DNA from 2 places in the Gordonia sp. LUNF6 genome. Region 2 is predicted to be linked to the other one. Evidence: riboswitches for the same ligand, from Rfam matches in the RefSeq annotation. Region 2 holds a riboswitch; the other holds the start of a gene.
The links. Region 2 has a riboswitch for thiamine pyrophosphate ahead of thiC (phosphomethylpyrimidine synthase ThiC). Riboswitches for the same ligand answer to the same signal wherever they lie in the genome.
Positions count from the first base shown of each region.

Region 1 (8,499 bases), 870 kb from region 2:
CTGGGTGTTCGGTGCGGACGGTGCGCGCTACTGGGGACGCTTCGGGGCGGCGGGTCTGCTGCTGTGCGCGCCGGCCGACTCAGGCGTCGTGGTGCTGCTCCAGCATCGCGCCGTGTGGTCGCATCAGGGCGGTACGTGGGGGCTGCCGGGCGGTGCCCGCGACTCGCACGAGAGCGTGGAACAGGCCGCGGTGCGTGAAGCGCACGAGGAAGCCGGGATAGCTGAGTCGGACGTCGCGGTGATCGAGTCGATCGTCACGCACTCGGCGCCGGAGTGGAGTTACACGACGGTCATCGCCAAGGCTGATTCGCCGGTCGCGACGGTCGGCAACGGGGAGTCCGCCGAACTGCGCTGGGTGCCCGCCGAGTCGGTGGCCGAGCTGCCGCTGCATCCCGGTCTGGCGAAGGCGTGGCCGGGGCTGCTGGCCCGGCTCACCTGAGTCCGGCCCGCCCGAGCTCGGGCCCACCTGAGCGAGCTCACGCCAGCTGATTGGCTCCCGCGATCAGCGCGTTGATGGTGGCCTCGTCGCCGGTGCGGCCCCGGCCGTACGACCAACTCCGGTGCAGATCGCGTTCGCAGAGCAGGTAGGTGACGGTCTCGCCGTCCTCCTGATGCTGGTACAGCGAGACGATCTCGACGCCCGCGCCCAGTGCGTACAGCACCTCGGTCATCGCGCCGATGGCGCCGACCGCGGTGGCGCTGACGTCGTGGCATCGTCGGCCGAGATTGATCCGTGCGCGGCAGGTGACGGTGTCGCCGCGACCCGGCTCGATCGTGATCGCCTCCAACGCGATGTCGCCGGCGGGTGCGTAGGTCTGGTCGAAACTCGAAGTGGTCATGTCGGCCGCCTCCCGTGGGAACCAGTTCGGCAGTCGCCGAGAGGAGCGGGACTGCTGCGGACGGTCGTATCCGTTACGGGTACAGGATGTCGGCAGGATCTGAATGGAACGCATCGGGAGCCTTCATTTCGGTCGAAGATTCGATGACCGACGAGCTCAGAGAATGTGGAGAGACGACAACCCCGCAGCGGGGGGTCGGTCGAATCAGACCCCGCTGCGGCGGGCTACAAGAAGCTTCCACGTCATGATGGCAAGCAGCTTACTCCGCCGTGCCGGAAAGGCAAGCCGTCCGGAGGTCGCGCGCGGCGGTCGCGGGATCGTCGGCACCGGTGATCGCCCGGACCACCACGATGCGCTCGCCGCCCGCGTCGGTGACCTCTCGAACGCGGGGCAGGTCGATGCCGCCGATCGCGAACCACGCCTTGCTGGGCCGCGCCGCGGCGACCGCGCTGACGAACTCCAGTCCAGTGGCCGCCCGGCCCGGTTTGGTCGGCGTCGTCCAGCACGGGCCGGTACAGAAGTAGTCCACGTCGGGATCGGCATCGGCGGTGAGCGCCTGCTCCACGGTGTGCGTGGAGCGGCCGATCACCACGTCGGGGCCGACGATGCGCCGGGCGGTGGCGGGCGGCAGATCGTCCTGGCCGACGTGGAGGACGTCGGCGCCGGACGCGACCGCGACGTCGGCCCGGTCGTTGACCGCCAGCAGCGCACCCGCGGCGTGCGTCAGTTCGCGCAGCCGCCGCAGCAGTTCCAGCTCCTGCACGGCGGTGAGCTCGCCGAACTCGCGTTCCCCGGGCGAATTCTTGTCGCGCAGCTGGACGATGTCGACGCCGCCCGCGAGAGCGCTCCGGACGAAGTCGATCAGGTCGCCGCGCTCGCGCCGCGCGTCGGTGCACAGGTACAGGCGGGAGGTGGCGAGACGAGTGCGGGCATCCATGACCGACACCGTAGTCGCCGATGCCGGGCGGTAGACTGTGAGGCGTTATCGACACGGGAGTCCGGAGGTCCGCCGGGCTGAGAGTGCGCTGCGCCGGCGCTGACCGTCACACCTGATCCGGGTCATGCCGGCGAAGGAAGGCTGACGTCATGTCTGGTGAAACCGCATCCGGCGAACAGATCGCCTCTCCGATGGACCCTCGCACTGAGCGAGTCGGTGAGCTGTCGGTGATCGGGGGCGGCGTCGTCGGCCTCACGTGCGCCCTGTCCGCCGCCGACCGCGGATGGCGGGTGCGCGTCTTCGACGCCGGACCGCAGGAGCGGGCCGCGCACGTCGCGGGCGGCATGCTCGGCTGCTTCGCAGAAGGACATCCCGGCGAGGACCGGCTGCTGGCGATCTCGCGGGACTCGGTGGCGCGATGGCCCGCCCTGCTCGAACGACTCGGCGATCCGACCGTGCGGACGGCCGCCGACAGCTTGCTGATCGGTGCCGCGCCGGCCGACCTGGAGCACCTGCGGACACAGGTGCGGTTCGGGCTGTCCACGTCGCCCGGCGACGCCGACCGGCTGCCCGCGATGACACCGGCCGAGCTGCGTGCAGCCGAACCCGCGCTGGTGCGCGGCGTGGCCGGAGGGTTTCACGCGGTCGGTGAGGGGTCGCTCGACAACCGGCGGCTGATCGCCGCGCTGCAACGCGCGCTCAAGAGCCGCGGAGTGATCTGGGAGCGCGGGCGGGTGACCGATCTGTCGACGATCCCCGGGGATCAGGTGCTGGTCGCGGCCGGCCTCGGTTCCCGCAGGCTGCTGCCGAGCGTGGAACTCCGCGGTGAGAAGGGCGAGATCCTCCGACTGCGCCGCACACGTTGGTCGGTGCCGCCGCCGACGCATGTGATCCGGGCCCGCTGGCATGGGCGCGCCCTGTACCTGGTGCCGAGGGATGACGGGGTGGTCGTGGGCGCCACCCAGTACGAGGCCTACGACGACGGTGATCGGATGCCGCTGGCGGGCGGGGTGGGCGATCTGCTCGCCGACGCCGCCGAGCTGATGCCGGGACTGCGCACCTACGAACTCGCCGAGGCGGGCGCGGGGATCCGCCCGTCGTCGCCGGACGGTGTGCCCGTGGTGCGGCGGGTGGACGAGCGGATTCTCGTCGCCGCCGGGCACGGCCGCAACGGCATCGCGCTCGCCCCGTGGACCGCGGCGCGCGTGGCCGCCCTCCTCCGACCGCCGGATCGGCGCGGACCGGACTCGCGGGTGGATCCGATCGCAACTGACAACACCGACAACAGGGAGCCGACATGGAACTGACCGTCAACGGCGACACCGTCACCTTCGATGACGCGCCGACCGTCACCGGGCTGCTGGCCCACCTCGACCTGCCCGACTGCGGAGTCGCGGTGGCCGTGGACGGGGTGGTGCGTTCCAAAGCCGAGTGGGACCGACCGCTCGGTGCGTACGCCGAGATCGACATCCTGACGGCGGTGCAGGGTGGCTGACACAGCACAGGGACCGGTCGGGGAGGTGCCGCCGCTGTCCGTGGCCGGCCGCGAGTTCGGTTCGCGGCTCATCACGGGGACCGGCGGCGCGCCGAATCTCGCTGTGCTCGAACGTGCATTGATCGCCTCCGGAACCGAGCTGACGACGGTGGCGATGCGCCGCATCAGTCCGGAGTCCGGGACCGGTGTGCTCGACCTGCTGCGTCGCCTCGGAATCGCGGTCCTGCCGAACACGGCGGGCTGTCACACCACGGCCGAGGCGGTACTGACCGCGCAGCTCGCCCGTGAGGCGTGCGAGACGGATCTGGTCAAGCTGGAAGTGGTGGCCGACGACCGCACGTTGCTGCCCGATCCGCTCGAGTTGGTGGACGCCGCATCGGCGCTGGTCGCCGACGGCTTTCAGGTTCTCGCGTACACCAACGACGACCCGGTCCTCGCTCTGCGTCTGCAAGACGCGGGGGTGGCCGCGGTGATGCCGCTGGGCTCGCCGATCGGGACCGGGCTCGGCATCTCCAATCCACACAACATCGAGATGATCGTCGCGCGGGCCGAGGTGCCGGTGGTGCTCGACGCCGGCATCGGGACGGCGAGCGACGCGGCACTGGCCATGGAACTCGGCTGCGACGCCGTCCTGCTGGCCTCGGCGGTCACGCGCGCGGACGACCCGGCGGCGATGGCCGCGGCCATGCGCCACGCCGTCGTCGCCGGATACCTGGCCGCGCACGCCGGCCGGATCCCGAAGCGGTTCTGGGCGCAGGCATCCTCGCCGAGCCGTTCCGCGATCTGCTGAGGACGCGTCAGCGGTCCGCGTCGTCGACCTGCTCGCGGCCGCGGCGCCATCCGCCCTTCTCCGGCGGGGCCTCCCCGAAGTGGTCGGGGTCGCCGGTGCCGTACCAGGCGACGAGGACCGCGCCGACCACGGCGCCGATGAAGCCGACCACCGCGAGCCAGCCGAGACCGGGGTGTGCGCTGTCGCCCAGGAAGGCCACGCCGATGATGCTGGGGCCCGCGGTCTCACCGACCACCAGCATCGCGGTCACGCCGCTGACGGCACCGACCTGCAGCGTCACCGTCTGCACGTAGAAACCGATCGCTCCGGCGATCGCGATCGACCACGCCGCGGGGTCACCCAGGATGGTCAGGATGTCGAACTTCTCCAGGCCGTCGAGCACCCGGACCGAACACGCGATCACGCCGAACAGCAGCCCCGCGCCGGCACCGCCGATCGGCGCGGCGAACTTACCGCCCCGGTACACGCCGACCAGGGAGACGGTGCACAGCAGGATGGTCGCGATCATCAGACCCCAGTGGAAGGTCATCGACGCGCTGTCCTTGACGCCCGGGGACGACGACACGCCGAGCAGGAACAGGGAGAGCACCACGAGCCAGATCGCGACCCAGTCACGGGTGTGCAGAACGATATTGAGCAGGAGTGTTCCGAGCAGTGCCGTGACGACGAGGTTGGCGGACACGATCGACTGAGCCAGGAACAGCGGCAGGAAACGCGCGGCGACGGCGCCGCCCGCGAAGCCGACGATGACCATGACAGTCCCGAGGATGAACGCGGGATCGACGAGCGTGGAGAAGGTCGACTCGACCGACGGCGAGTTGTCGCCGCCGACCCCGGCCTTGCCCTCTTCCCGCTGCTCCACCGCGACCCGGCGGGCGCCGAGTGCTCGGAGCACGGTCGAGACTCCGTAGGCCACCGCGGCCATCGACGCCGCAATGATCCCGATTACGTACAACGAAGAATCCCCTGAGTCGTGAATGAGTACTCGGTAAGAACACGCTACACGTGAGGCTTGTTCACTTGTCTACTCTGTATCTGTGGTCTCCGGTACGCGCAAACATGTCCTCATCACCTTCGGCAGGTCGTTTCTGACGCTCAACCTGGCGCGACAGTTCGCCGCTGCCGGGCACACGGTGTCGACGTGCGACAGCCTCCCGATCACGGTGAGCCGCTTCTCGAACGCCGTCTCGTCGTTCCATCGGGTCAGTCCGCCCAAGTTCAAGCCGCAGGAGTACTGCCGCGAGATCGCCGAACTGGTCAAGTCCGAGGGCATCGACATGGTGATCCCCATCCACGAGGAGACCGACATCCTCTCGATGATGGCCGGTCTGTTCCCGCCGACATGCGAGCTGTTCCTGTCGCCATTCGAGGTGGAGGACATGCTCCACAACAAGTTCTCCTTCCAGGAGGCGCTGGTGGAGCGGGGCTTTCCCACGCTCAAGTTCAAGAAGCTGGCCTCGGCGCAGGACACGGTCGGGCTCGACTTCGACACGCCCTTCGCCATCAAGCAGACGTACTCCCGCGGCTCGCAGAAGGTCTACAAGGCGCAGCCGGGCGAATCCCTCGACTTCCTCACCTACGACGAGACCAACCCGTGGATCGCCCAGGAGTGGATGGAGGGCGACCGGTACTGCACCTACTCGGTGTGCCGTGACGGCGAGGTCTTCGCCCACGCCACCTATCCCGTCGACTACGCCATCGACGGCAGCTCGTGCCTGACCTTCACGCAGGTCGATCACCAGCCGATCCTCGACTGGGTGCAGCGCTTCGCGAAGTCGGTGAACTTCACCGGCCACATGGGACTCGACTTCATCGACCACCCCGAGAAGGGGCTGTACACGATCGAATGCAATCCGCGGGGCACCAGCGGAATCATGATGTACACCAGGCAGAATCGCCTCGACCGCGCGTTCTTCGGCGAGAACACCGAGATCATCAGCCCGCCCGAGAACCGCACTCGGATGATCGGCGTCGGCATGACCCTCTACGGCTGGCGCAAGTCCAGCCGAGGTGGGCGCAGCCTGCGGCAGTTCGTGCGCGACTTCCGTGCGGCGAGCGACGTGATCTGGGATTCCGAGGACCGGCTGCCCGCGCTGATGCTGATTCCGGCCTACATGGCGATCCTGAGTCACGGATTCCGATACAAGGTGGGCCTCGCGGAGGCTTTCATGCACGACCACGAGTGGGACGGGCACAAGGTCTGAGAGCCGCACTCCCCGAACGGAGCCGCGCGGCTACGACGCCGTGACCTTGCGGCAGAACTCGACCAGCAGGGCCGTCGCGCGGCGATCGGGGTCGAGCATGAGCCCGCCGTGCGCGAGTCCGTCGAGTTCGTGGAAGTCGGCGATCGGCATGTGCGACGCGGCTTCGCGACTGCCCGACGGCGGAAAGAAGACGTCGTGCTGGTAGGCGACGACGAGCGCCGGAACGTCGATCGCGGCGAGGCGTTCGGGCGTCGGCTCCTTGGCCAGCATCCATCCGTGAGACGCCGAGAGCTGGCCCTTGAGGCCGTCCGGTGACGCCCACACCGGCTCGCCCGCCGTCAGCACCTCGCGCCAGGCGCGGACGGTCAGGTCGTCGCCGAGCATGCCCGGTCCGAGAGTGGTCATCAGTTGTTCGAAGACGGTGACCGCTTCGGGGATCTCACCGAGCCGCTCGATGAGCCCGAGTTCCATCTCGTTCACCATCTCCCCGATGGCGGACGACCGAAGCCCGGCGATCATTGCGAGACCGCGGATCCGTCCCGGCCACGACGACGCGAGGACCTGGGAGATGTAGCAGCCCATCGAGTAGCCGGCGATGACGGCGTCGTCCACCCCGAAGTGGCCGAGCACGGCGGCGGCGTCATCGGCCATCTCCGGGACCGAGTAGGGCGCGGGCGGCGCGGACGACGGCACGAGTCCGCGCGCCGAGTAGGTGATGACGGAGAACCCCGCCTCCACCAGTGCGGCGGGCACGCCGGTGAACTGCCAGACACCCGCCGGCATGCCGAGCCCGCCGTTGAGAAGAACGGTGGGGCCCTCACCGACGCGTGTGGCGGCGATACGAACGTCGGCGGCTGTCTGGATCAGTTCTGGCTTCGACTCTGGCTTCGACGCGGTCACGACTGCCGACGTTACTCGCGGCCGCGCAGACCCTCGACGATTCGCTGGAGACTCTCCGGCGTTCTCGCCATGACGGTCCCGGCGTCAGTGACGACCAGCGGCCGCTGGATGAGCGACGGGTGCGCGACCATCGCGTCGAGCAGCGCATCGTCGTCGGCTCCGTCGAGACCGAGGTCGGCATACAGCGGCTCCCCGCTCCGGACCGCGTCGCGCACCGATAGGCCCGCGGCCGCGATCAGTTCGGCGAGTGCGTCTCTGTCGGGGGTGTCGGTCAGATACTCCACGACGGTGACGTCGGCGCCGGCGTCGCGCAAGGCGTCGAGGGCGGTGCGGGACTTGCTGCAGCTCGCGTTGTAGTAGATGGTCGCGTCCACCGCGTCGTCCTTTCGGTATGTGTCTGCGGACGAGCGCAGAACGGGTGTCAGATCAGGCTCGACAAGGGTACTTCGGGGTCGGCCAGCGCGGCGGCGTCCACCGGGCGCCGTGCCTGCACCAGGGCTGCGATGTCGTCGCCGGCGTCCCAGATGTTCACGTTCATCCCGGCCAGAACGGTTCCGGCCTCGTCGAGCCAGAAGGCCAGGAACTCCAGCCCGGAGACGTCGCCGCGCGTCACCACGCGCCGGTAGCCCTCGGCGAGGCCCCGGTACTCCATTCCGAGGTCGTACTGATCGGTGAAGAAGTAGGGCATGCGGGTGTACTCGGTGTCGCGCCCGACGATGTTCTCCGCGACCACGGCTGGCTGGTTGAGAGCGTTGGCCCAATGCTCGGTGCGGACCCGCGTCCGCAGGATCGGGTGCATGGCGGCGGCGATGTCGCCGGCCGCGTACACGTCCGCTGCGCTGGTCCGCAGCCGGCTGTCGGTGGCCACCCCGCCGTCGGCGAGCGTGAGCCCGGCGGCTTCGGCGAGCCCGGTCTCGGCCCGGGCTCCGACGGCGATGAGGACCGCGTCGGCCGTGACGGTCGTTCCGTCGTCGAGTTCGAGGCCGGTGGCCCTGCCGTCGGCGACGGTGATCGACGAGACCTTGCGCCCGGTGCGCAGGTCGACACCGTGCGCGCGATGCAGATCGGCGAAGGCAGCGCCGATCTCGGGTCCGAGCGCGGCCCGCAACGGCTGATCGGCGGCCTCCACCACGGTCACCTCCGTGTCGCGACGCCGGGCCGCGGCCGCCACCTCCAGGCCGATCCAGCCTCCGCCGATCACCGCGAGCCGCTTGCCCTCGCCGAAGGTCTCCAGAAGCGCGGACGCCTCGTCCACGGTGCGGAGATAGTGAACGCCCGCCGCGTCGGCGCCGTCGATCGGCGGATGCACGGACGTCGACCCGGTGGCCAGCACC
Region 1 is NZ_CP178181.1:419,448-427,946, forward strand. It holds gene ACK8HH_RS01915 (NUDIX hydrolase) at 1-439, shown strand, start outside; gene ACK8HH_RS01920 (hypothetical protein) at 477-839, opposite strand; gene thiE (thiamine phosphate synthase) at 1,099-1,776, opposite strand; TPP riboswitch at 1,820-1,933, shown strand; gene ACK8HH_RS01930 (FAD-dependent oxidoreductase) at 1,926-3,083, shown strand; gene thiS (sulfur carrier protein ThiS) at 3,074-3,271, shown strand; gene ACK8HH_RS01940 (thiazole synthase) at 3,264-4,061, shown strand; gene ACK8HH_RS01945 (EamA/RhaT family transporter) at 4,069-5,016, opposite strand; gene ACK8HH_RS01950 (ATP-grasp domain-containing protein) at 5,099-6,265, shown strand; gene ACK8HH_RS01955 (alpha/beta fold hydrolase) at 6,296-7,165, opposite strand; gene arsC (arsenate reductase (glutaredoxin)) at 7,177-7,539, opposite strand; gene ACK8HH_RS01965 (NAD(P)/FAD-dependent oxidoreductase) at 7,587-8,499, opposite strand, start outside.
Region 1: another riboswitch for thiamine pyrophosphate. It lies ahead of ACK8HH_RS01930 (FAD-dependent oxidoreductase); the one in region 2 lies ahead of thiC (phosphomethylpyrimidine synthase ThiC).

Region 2 (8,499 bases):
CGGCGGCCTCGGAGATCGGCAGGTACACCTGGTTTCCCGCCGCCGCGAACTCGGCCGATTTGGCCGCCATGTCCTGTGCCAGCCGCGCGTCGATGTCCTCCTGCGTGACGAGCCCGTTCTCCTGTGCATAGGTGCGGACGTCGGCCGAGATCCGCATGGAGCAGAACTTGGGGCCGCACATGGAGCAGAAGTGCGCGGTCTTCGCCGGCTCGGCGGGCATCGTCTCATCGTGGTACTCGCGTGCCGTGTCGGGATCGAGCGCGAGGTTGAACTGATCGGTCCAGCGGAACTCGAAGCGCGCCTTGCTGAGGGCGTCGTCGCGTTCCTGGGCGCGCGGATGACCCTTGGCGAGGTCGGCCGAGTGTGCCGCGATCTTGTAGGTGATGACGCCGACCTTCACGTCGTCCCGGTTCGGCAGCCCCAGGTGCTCCTTCGGCGTCACGTAGCAGAGCATCGCCGTGCCGGCCTGCGCGATCATCGCGGCGCCGATCGCGGAGGTGATGTGGTCGTAGGCCGGCGCGATGTCGGTGGCGAGCGGGCCGAGCGTGTAGAACGGGGCCTCCTCACACAGCTCTTCCTCGAGCCGGACGTTCTCGGCGATCTTGTGCATCGGGACGTGCCCGGGGCCCTCGATCATCACCTGTACGCCGTGGCTCTTGGCGATCTTCGTCAGCTCGCCCAGGGTCCGCAGTTCGGCGAACTGCGCCTCGTCGTTCGCATCGGCGATGGACCCGGGGCGCAGGCCGTCGCCGAGCGAGAAGGTGATGTCGTACCGCGCGAAGATCTCGCACAGCTCGTCGAAGTGCGTGTACAGGAACGACTCAGTGTGGTGGGCCAGACACCATGCGGCCATGATGGAGCCGCCGCGCGAGACGATGCCGGTCACCCGCTTGGCGGTCAGCGGGACGTAACGCAGGAGCACGCCGGCGTGCACGGTCATGTAGTCGACGCCCTGTTCGGCCTGTTCGATGACGGTGTCGCGGTAGATCTCCCAGGTCAGGCGCGTGGGATCGCCGTTCACCTTCTCGAGCGCCTGGTAGATCGGCACGGTTCCGACCGGGACGGGGGAGTTGCGCAGGATCCATTCGCGAGTGAGGTGGATGTCCTTGCCGGTCGAGAGATCCATGATGGTGTCGGCGCCCCACCGGGTGGCCCAGACCATCTTCTCCACCTCTTCGGCGATGGACGAGGTGACGGCAGAGTTGCCGATGTTCGCGTTCACCTTCACCGCGAAGGCCTTGCCGATGATCATCGGCTCCGACTCGGGGTGGCGGTGATTGACCGGAATCACCGCGCGTCCGGCGGCCACTTCGCTGCGGACCAGCTCGGCGTCGACGCCCTCGCGCGCGGCGATGTATCTCATCTCCGGCGTCACGATCCCGGCGCGTGCCCAGGCCAGCTGGGTGGCCGCGTCGTGCCCGCCCACGGGCACCGGTGCCGGCCGTTCCCAGGAGTCGCGCGTCTTCGCCAGCCCCTTCTCGAGGTCGATGGTCGCCGACGAGTCGGTGTACGGACCGGAGGTGTCGTAGAGGTCGAGGTGCTCGCCGTTCGTCAGATGCACTCGACGCTGGGGAACGGCCATGCCGTCGACGTCGAGGTAGACCTTGCTGCTGCCCTCGATGGGGCCGCAGGTCACCTCGGCGGTGGCGTCGTCACGTGTGGTTCCAGGCATGGATGTGCCCATGATGATCCTCCCTACGCCGGCATTATCCGGACAGGTTCAGGCGGTCGACGACCGCCTGTCGCCATCTCAGCCCCCGGTTCCGTGGGAGCCCCCGCGTGTGAAGTTGTGCGGTGCCCACCATACTCACGTCGTCCGGTCGCGTCGCATCGTGATGCAGATGTGACAGATGTGACTTGCGTCTCCCCGTCGAACGAACGTAATCTTGTGACGCTGGTCACAGGAGGTCAACGAATGCATCGCAAAGTCCGTCACTCGCATCCGCCGCAGTCGGCGCGCTCGCTGCTGCACCAGATCTCCGAGGTGTCCCACAATCCGGAGCGGGAGCGCTTCGAGTTGCGGGTGGGCGGCGACCTGGTCGGCGTGCTCGGCTATCGCATCGACGACGGTCCCGACGGCGAGGTGGTGACGATCCTCCACACGGTCCTCTACGACGAGTACAGCGGCCACGGGCTGGCCACTCGGCTCACCGGCGGCGCCATGCAGTACATGCGCGACAACCAGCTCAAGGTGCGGCCGCTGTGCACCTTCACCAAGCACTTCCTCGACGCCCATCCCGGCATGGTGGCGATGGCCTCCGCCTGAGGCGGACCGACCGGCGCACCCGCCGGGATCAGCTCAGGTCGAACACGAGGGGGGCGTGATCGCTGGCGCCCTCCGCGGCGCGGGCGTCGCGGTCGATGAAGGCGTCGTGGATACGGTCGTCCAAGGCGGGGGAGCAGAGCGCGAAGTCGATGCGCATGCCCTCGTTGCGGGCGAAGCGCCCGGCCTGGTAGTCCCAGAAGGTGTAGGTCCCCGGACCGGGGGTGAAGGGGGCCGCGCTGTCGACGAATCCGCCTTCGACGAAGCGGCGGAAGGCGGCGCGCTCCTCGTCGGAGGTGTGCGTGCGGGACGCGAAGTACTCGGGGTCCCACACGTCCTCGTCGGTCGGCGCCACATTCCAGTCTCCGGCGAGAGCGACCTGGGCGGCGGGATCGTGCGACAGTTCCAGCGATGTGACATCGGCGAGGGCGCTGAGCCAGTCGAGTTTGTACTGGAAGTGATCGTGTCCCGGCTCGCGCCCGTTGGGGGCGTACAGGCTCCAGACGCGCACGCCACCGCAGGTCGCCGAGATGGCTCGCGCCTCCCGTTCACCGGCGTAGAGCGGCTGCCCGTCGAATCCGATGTGGATGTCGTGCACCCCGATCCGGGACGCGATCGCGACGCCGTTGTATCCGCTCGACCCGTGGAACGCGACGTCGTAGCCGTGGGCCAGAAAACTCATCACCGGGAACTGATCGTCGGTGCACTTGGTCTCCTGCATCGCGAGCACATCGATCGCATGCCGATTCATCCATGCCACGACCTGCTCGGATCGGGCGCGGATCGAGTTCACGTTCCACGTCGCCAGGCGCATGGCGTCAATCCTGCCGCAACCGCATCAGGGGCGCACCGGCACCCTCCCATCGGCCTGCGACGGCGGCCGCGTCGTCGGCGGACGTGAGCAGGACGAGTCCGAAGCGGCGGCCCGATCGGCGCAGCCGCTCCCGCCAGTGCGCGGGGGAGGTGGCGAACCAATCGAAGTCGCCTTCCGGAGCGTCGGCCAGGAGTCGGCCGGCATCGGAGACGACGGTCAGCAATGCCGTCGCCCGAGCGCCGGTGGGGGTCCGCAGACCGGTGGGGAGGTCGCCCATGCAGTCGTCGAACGCGTCTTTGTTGTGCCCGAAGTGGCCGGGGAAGTCCCATGCGGCGGCGAAGAGGTCGTACAGTCCGTCCAACGTGCGCATCCGGTCGCCCGGCAACCGCCGGACCGCTGCGCCGGTGCGGTAAGTGGTGACGTCGCCGATCGCGAGCGCTGTCGCCGGGCCCTCGCCGGCGAGGAATTCGGTCAGGGAAGCGGTGGTCACGCCGACGGCCCCCGGATCTGGACGAAGGTCCGATAGTGGTCGAGGGTGTACCAGGCGGACCCGTCGCTGCCGGTCACGATGCGTTCGGCGTCACGTCCGCGTCCCGGCTTCTTGGGGTTGACGTCCCATTCCTTGTAGACGATGCGCCGCCCGTCTGCGGACTTGACCGGCAGCTTGCGCTCGTTGTTCCGGAAGGTGTCGCCGCCGTGGGTGCCCGGGGCGTTCGCCGCCTCCGGCCACCGGCCCGAATCGATCTCGTTCAGCGTCTTGGTGACCCGGGTGGGAGCGTCGCCGCCCCTCGCCTCGACCGTCGCCGGGCCGGGCGCCGCCGTGGACGTGCCGAGGAGCGGGCCGGCGGCCGTGGACGTCGGTGCGGACGACGCGTCGTCGGGGCTGTCGCGGCCGTCGATCCACCACGTGAACGCCGCGATGGCGAGCAGCGCGATGACGGCGAGCGCCGAAGCGATGATTCGTCGCCTGGTCAGGTCGGGGTCGGTGGAGTTCGGCATCGCCGTCCACCGTAATTCATCGCGCCGCCGCTACAGAGCCAGCAGGCGGCACGTGTGGTGCAGTTCGAAGTTCAGTGCTCGCCACGCCGCGCGGGCCGAGTCGTCGGACGCCGCCACCGTCACCGCGACCACCCCGTCGGCGATCGGCGCCCTGTCGCCGGGCGGAGTGGGGCCCGTCGGCTCGGGCCCGATCAGCACCTCGTAATCGGCCGAACTCGCGATCGCCGCACCCAGCGAGGCGACGCGCATCAGCCGGTCGGCGACGATCACGCGGCGCGGCAGCCCCCGGCCGTCGAGCCAGCGCAGCGCCGCGGGCAGACCGGCCGCGGTGGAGCCGAAGTCGACCGGTGCCGCGGCTCCCGACCGCAGAGAGTCGCCGGCGCCGTTGACGAGCCACCCGTCGGTCTCGGTTCGCTCGGCGGCCGGTGCGGCGCGCATCAGCGCTCGCTCCACGCCGCGGATCTCGGAGTTGCGCACCACCCGTCGCGAGAGCAGTCGCACCGACGTGATCGCATCGGTGCGGATGCGGTGGCGGACGCCGTCGCGCTCGACGACGATCGCCTCGCCGGTCCGCTCCCGGAGCAGCCCGGTGATGTCCGACAGGCTGGGGGAGCGATCGGTCGGGGGATTGGGTGAGGCCCGCCAATCGGCGGGCGCGTCGGCGCCGAGCCGGTACCGGACCACCACTCGATCGCCGACCGCGGGCTGCGGTCCGCGAGAGACGGGCGACGGGTCCGGCGACGGCACGGCGGGCGGGTCAGTCGTCGTGGCCGAACGGATCGGTGACGGTGCCCGGCAGCCAGGTGAGGCCGGGCACGCCCCAGCCGTTGCGCTTGATCGCCTTCTTGGCCGCCCGCGCGTTGCGCCCGATCAGCACGTCGACGTAAAGGAATCCGTCGAGGTGTCCGGTCTCGTGCTGCAGCATCCGGGCGAAGAATCCGGTGCCCTCGATCTCGACGCGGTCGCCGTTGCGGTCGGTGCCGACCACCTTGGCCCAGTCGGCCCGCCCCGTCGGAAAGCCCTCCCCGGGCACCGAGAGACAGCCTTCGTCGTTGTCGTCGGGATCGGGCATCGTCTCGGGGATCTCGGAGGTCTCCAGGATCGGATTGATCACCTCGCCGCGCCGGCGCACGCCGGCGTCGGGGCAGTCGTAGACGAACATCCGGAGCGGCCGGCCCACTTGATTCGCCGCGAGTCCGACGCCGTTGGCGGCGTCCATGGTCTCGTACATGTCGTCGAGCAGAGCGACGATCTCGGCCGAGGGCTTCGAGTCGGCGTCGAGTTCGACCGGGGTGGTCGGCTGGTGCAGCACGGGTTCGCCGATGATGCAGATCGGGAGAATTGCCATGACAGAGCAGTCTACTGCGCGAGAGGTCCGGTTTCGCTGCGGTGCGTCGGCACGGACGGCGGCCGCGATCGTGGTTAGATGTTCGACGGAACCACACTGATGTCATTCGTGCGCCGAGGCGGCGTGCGAGCCGGTGTGAATGCACGGTCCAGCTGTTTGAGGAGCGAGATGAACGGCGCAACGGCGAGTAGCCCGCAGGGCGACGACCCCTCGGCGATCGACGGAGCCCGCGACCAGGCTGCGAACCTCGACCCCCACGAGGTGGGTCCCGACGGACTGACCCGGCGTGAGCGGGAGATCCTGAACTTCGAGCGGCAGTGGTGGAAGTACGCGGGATCCAAGGAAGACGCGATCAAGGAACTGTTCAACCTGTCCGCGACCCGCTACTACCAGGTGCTGGGGGCACTGGTGGACCGCCCGGAGGCGCTCGCCGCCGATCCGATGCTGGTGAAGCGTCTGCGCCGGCTCCGCGCCTCGCGCCAGAAGGCCCGCGCGGCACGACGGCTCGGGTTCGAGATCACCTGACGCGGGCGCGGCCGGCGCACGGGCTGCGCGGGTGGCCGGTGGGTTAGAGTTGCCGTGATGAATGCTGAGCGAGAGAACAACCGACTTCCGCTGCGTGCGGGTGCCATGCTGCTGTTGGCGATCGCGGTCGTCTGCCTCGGCCTCGGCATCCATCAGTTGACGACCAGCGGTGAAGATCCCGACGCCGGCCTCAAGGCCGCCGGGCAGAGCGCACAGGCCGCCGCCGAGTCGGAGAAGCAGCAGGAGCAGGCGACGTCGAGCAAGTCTCCGTCCAGCAGCACCGCGCCCGCCGCGGACACCGAAGGCGTGCCCGAACTGTGCGTCCTCAATGCCGGCAACGTGACCGGTCTGGCCGGTTCGGTCAGCAAGGAGCTCACGGCCGCCGGATTCAAGGTCGGTGAGACGGCGAACCTGAGCACGTCCAGCGTCAGCGAGAACACCATCTTCTACTCCCCCGAGCAGGAGGAGGCCGCCAAGAAGGTGGCCGCGGCCGTGCCGGGCGGTGCCGCCCTGAACCCCCGGCCGACGGCTTTCACGCGTTGCCCGGAGGGCCTGCCGGTCGTGGTGGTGAGCCGGTAGCACGCGGGCCGGACGCACCCGTCATAATCATTGGCGAACAGTAAACATCAGCGAACACGGCAACAGCCCCAACGTGCACGCGAAGCGGATGGACATCCGCCCAGCCGACCACAGCGCCGACGACTAAGGAGCACACATGACCGTCCGTAGCACCAATCGCGCTTCGACCGTCCGGGTCATGGCGGCCGTGGCCGCCGCGGGCGGCGCGGCCCTGGCACTCTCGGCCTGCACCCCGAACGAGCAGCCGAGTGACGTGCCCGGCACCACCCCCGCGGTCGTTACCGGCGACCAGGTGGCTCCCGGCGACGTCGTGAACGCCGACGGCATCCCGGCGAGCGCGCAGTCCGCGTCGACCACCCTGGTCAACAAGGACGGCAACCGCGTGGGCTTCGTCAGCTTCTCGCAGGAGGGCGAGGCCGTGAAGGTGTCGATGCGGGTGGCCGGTGTGAAGCCGGGCGAGCACGGCATCCACATCCACACGGTCGGCAAGTGCGAGCCCGCGACCGGGTTCTCCACCGCCGGCGGTCACTTCCAGGCCGACGGTCACACCGGCAAGCCGGAGTCGGGCGATCTGGCCACGCTGAACGTCCTCAAGGACGGCACCGCCAGCGCCAGCACCACCACCGACGCGTTCACCGTCCAGGACATCCGCGGCAAGGCCGTCATCCTCCACGATCTCGCCGACGGCGGCTCTGAGGCACCGCGCCTGGCCTGCGGCGTGATCTCGCAGACCAGCTAGCGCCGACCCGAGGCAAGGAGCCGCGGTGACCACTCCGGCGGCGATCCCGTTCCACGGGTCGCCGAAGCCGACGCTCGGGGTCGAGTGGGAACTCGCCCTGGTCGACAAGTCGAGTCGCGACCTGTCGAACGCCGCAGACCGGCTCTTCGAGCTCGTCGATGCGCGCGCCGGCGATCAACGCGACAAGATCCATCGCGAACTGCTGCGCAACACGGTGGAATTGGTCACCGGCATCTGCACCACCGTCGGCGAGGCCATGGACGATCTCGGCGGGTCGCTCGACGTGGTGCGCGGGCTGTGCGACGAGATCGGCATCGATCTGTACGGGGCGGGAACCCACCCCTTCGCGGAGTGGTCCGCGCAGCAACTCACCGAAGGCCACCGATACGCCGAGTTGATCGAGCGGACGCAGTGGTGGGGCAGGCAGATGCTGATCTGGGGCGTGCACGTGCACGTGGGCATCGACAGCCGCGACAAGGTGCTGCCGATCCTGTCGTCGCTGCTGAAGTTCTATCCGCATCTGCTCGCGCTGTCCGCGTCGTCGCCGATGTGGGCCGGACGCTCGACGGGGTATGCGAGCAACCGCGCGATGATGTTCCAGCAGTTGCCGACGGCGGGGCTGCCGTTCCAATTCGAGTCGTGGTCGGAGTTCGAGGGCTTCGCGCAGGACCAGAAGACCACCGGGATCATCGACCACCTCAACGAGATCCGCTGGGACATCCGGCCGTCGCCCCATCTGGGAACCATCGAGGTGCGGGTCTGCGACGGAGTGTCGAACCGGCGTGAACTCGCGGCGATCGTCGCCCTGACCCATTGCTTGATCGTCGACCTCGACCGGCGCCTGTCGGCGGGACAGACGTTGCCGCAGATGGCTCCGTGGCTGGTGCAGGAGAACAAGTGGCGCGCCGCCCGCTACGGGCTCGATGCGATCATCATCCAAGACGCCGAATGCTCGGAGCGCCTCGTGACCGAGGACCTCGCCGAACTGCTGGTGCGTCTGGAACCGGTGGCGGCGTCGCTGGGCTGCCTCGAGGAACTGGGTACGGTCGCCGACATCATCACCGGCGGCGCCAGCTACCAGCGGCAGCGCCGGGTCCTCTCCGAGACCGGCGACATGCGCAAGGTGGTCGACTCGGTGGTCGCCGAACTCGGTTAGCGGACGCGTCCGCGACCGCGGTGGCGCTACCCGCCGTTTCGCGAGGACAGTTCGTCCTCGTCCAGAACGTCCTCCC
Region 2 is NZ_CP178181.1:3,520,415-3,528,913, reverse strand. It holds gene thiC (phosphomethylpyrimidine synthase ThiC) at 1-1,684, opposite strand, end outside; TPP riboswitch at 1,676-1,789, opposite strand; gene ACK8HH_RS16450 (GNAT family N-acetyltransferase) at 1,916-2,266, shown strand; gene ACK8HH_RS16445 (exodeoxyribonuclease III) at 2,295-3,077, opposite strand; gene ACK8HH_RS16440 (barstar family protein) at 3,082-3,567, opposite strand; gene ACK8HH_RS16435 (ribonuclease domain-containing protein) at 3,564-4,076, opposite strand; gene ACK8HH_RS16430 (GCN5 family acetyltransferase) at 4,107-4,823, opposite strand; gene ACK8HH_RS16425 (peptide deformylase) at 4,834-5,424, opposite strand; gene ACK8HH_RS16420 (DUF3263 domain-containing protein) at 5,593-5,949, shown strand; gene ACK8HH_RS16415 (LytR C-terminal domain-containing protein) at 6,007-6,528, shown strand; gene ACK8HH_RS16410 (superoxide dismutase family protein) at 6,665-7,267, shown strand; gene ACK8HH_RS16405 (glutamate--cysteine ligase) at 7,293-8,423, shown strand; gene mnhG (monovalent cation/H(+) antiporter subunit G) at 8,450-8,499, opposite strand, start outside.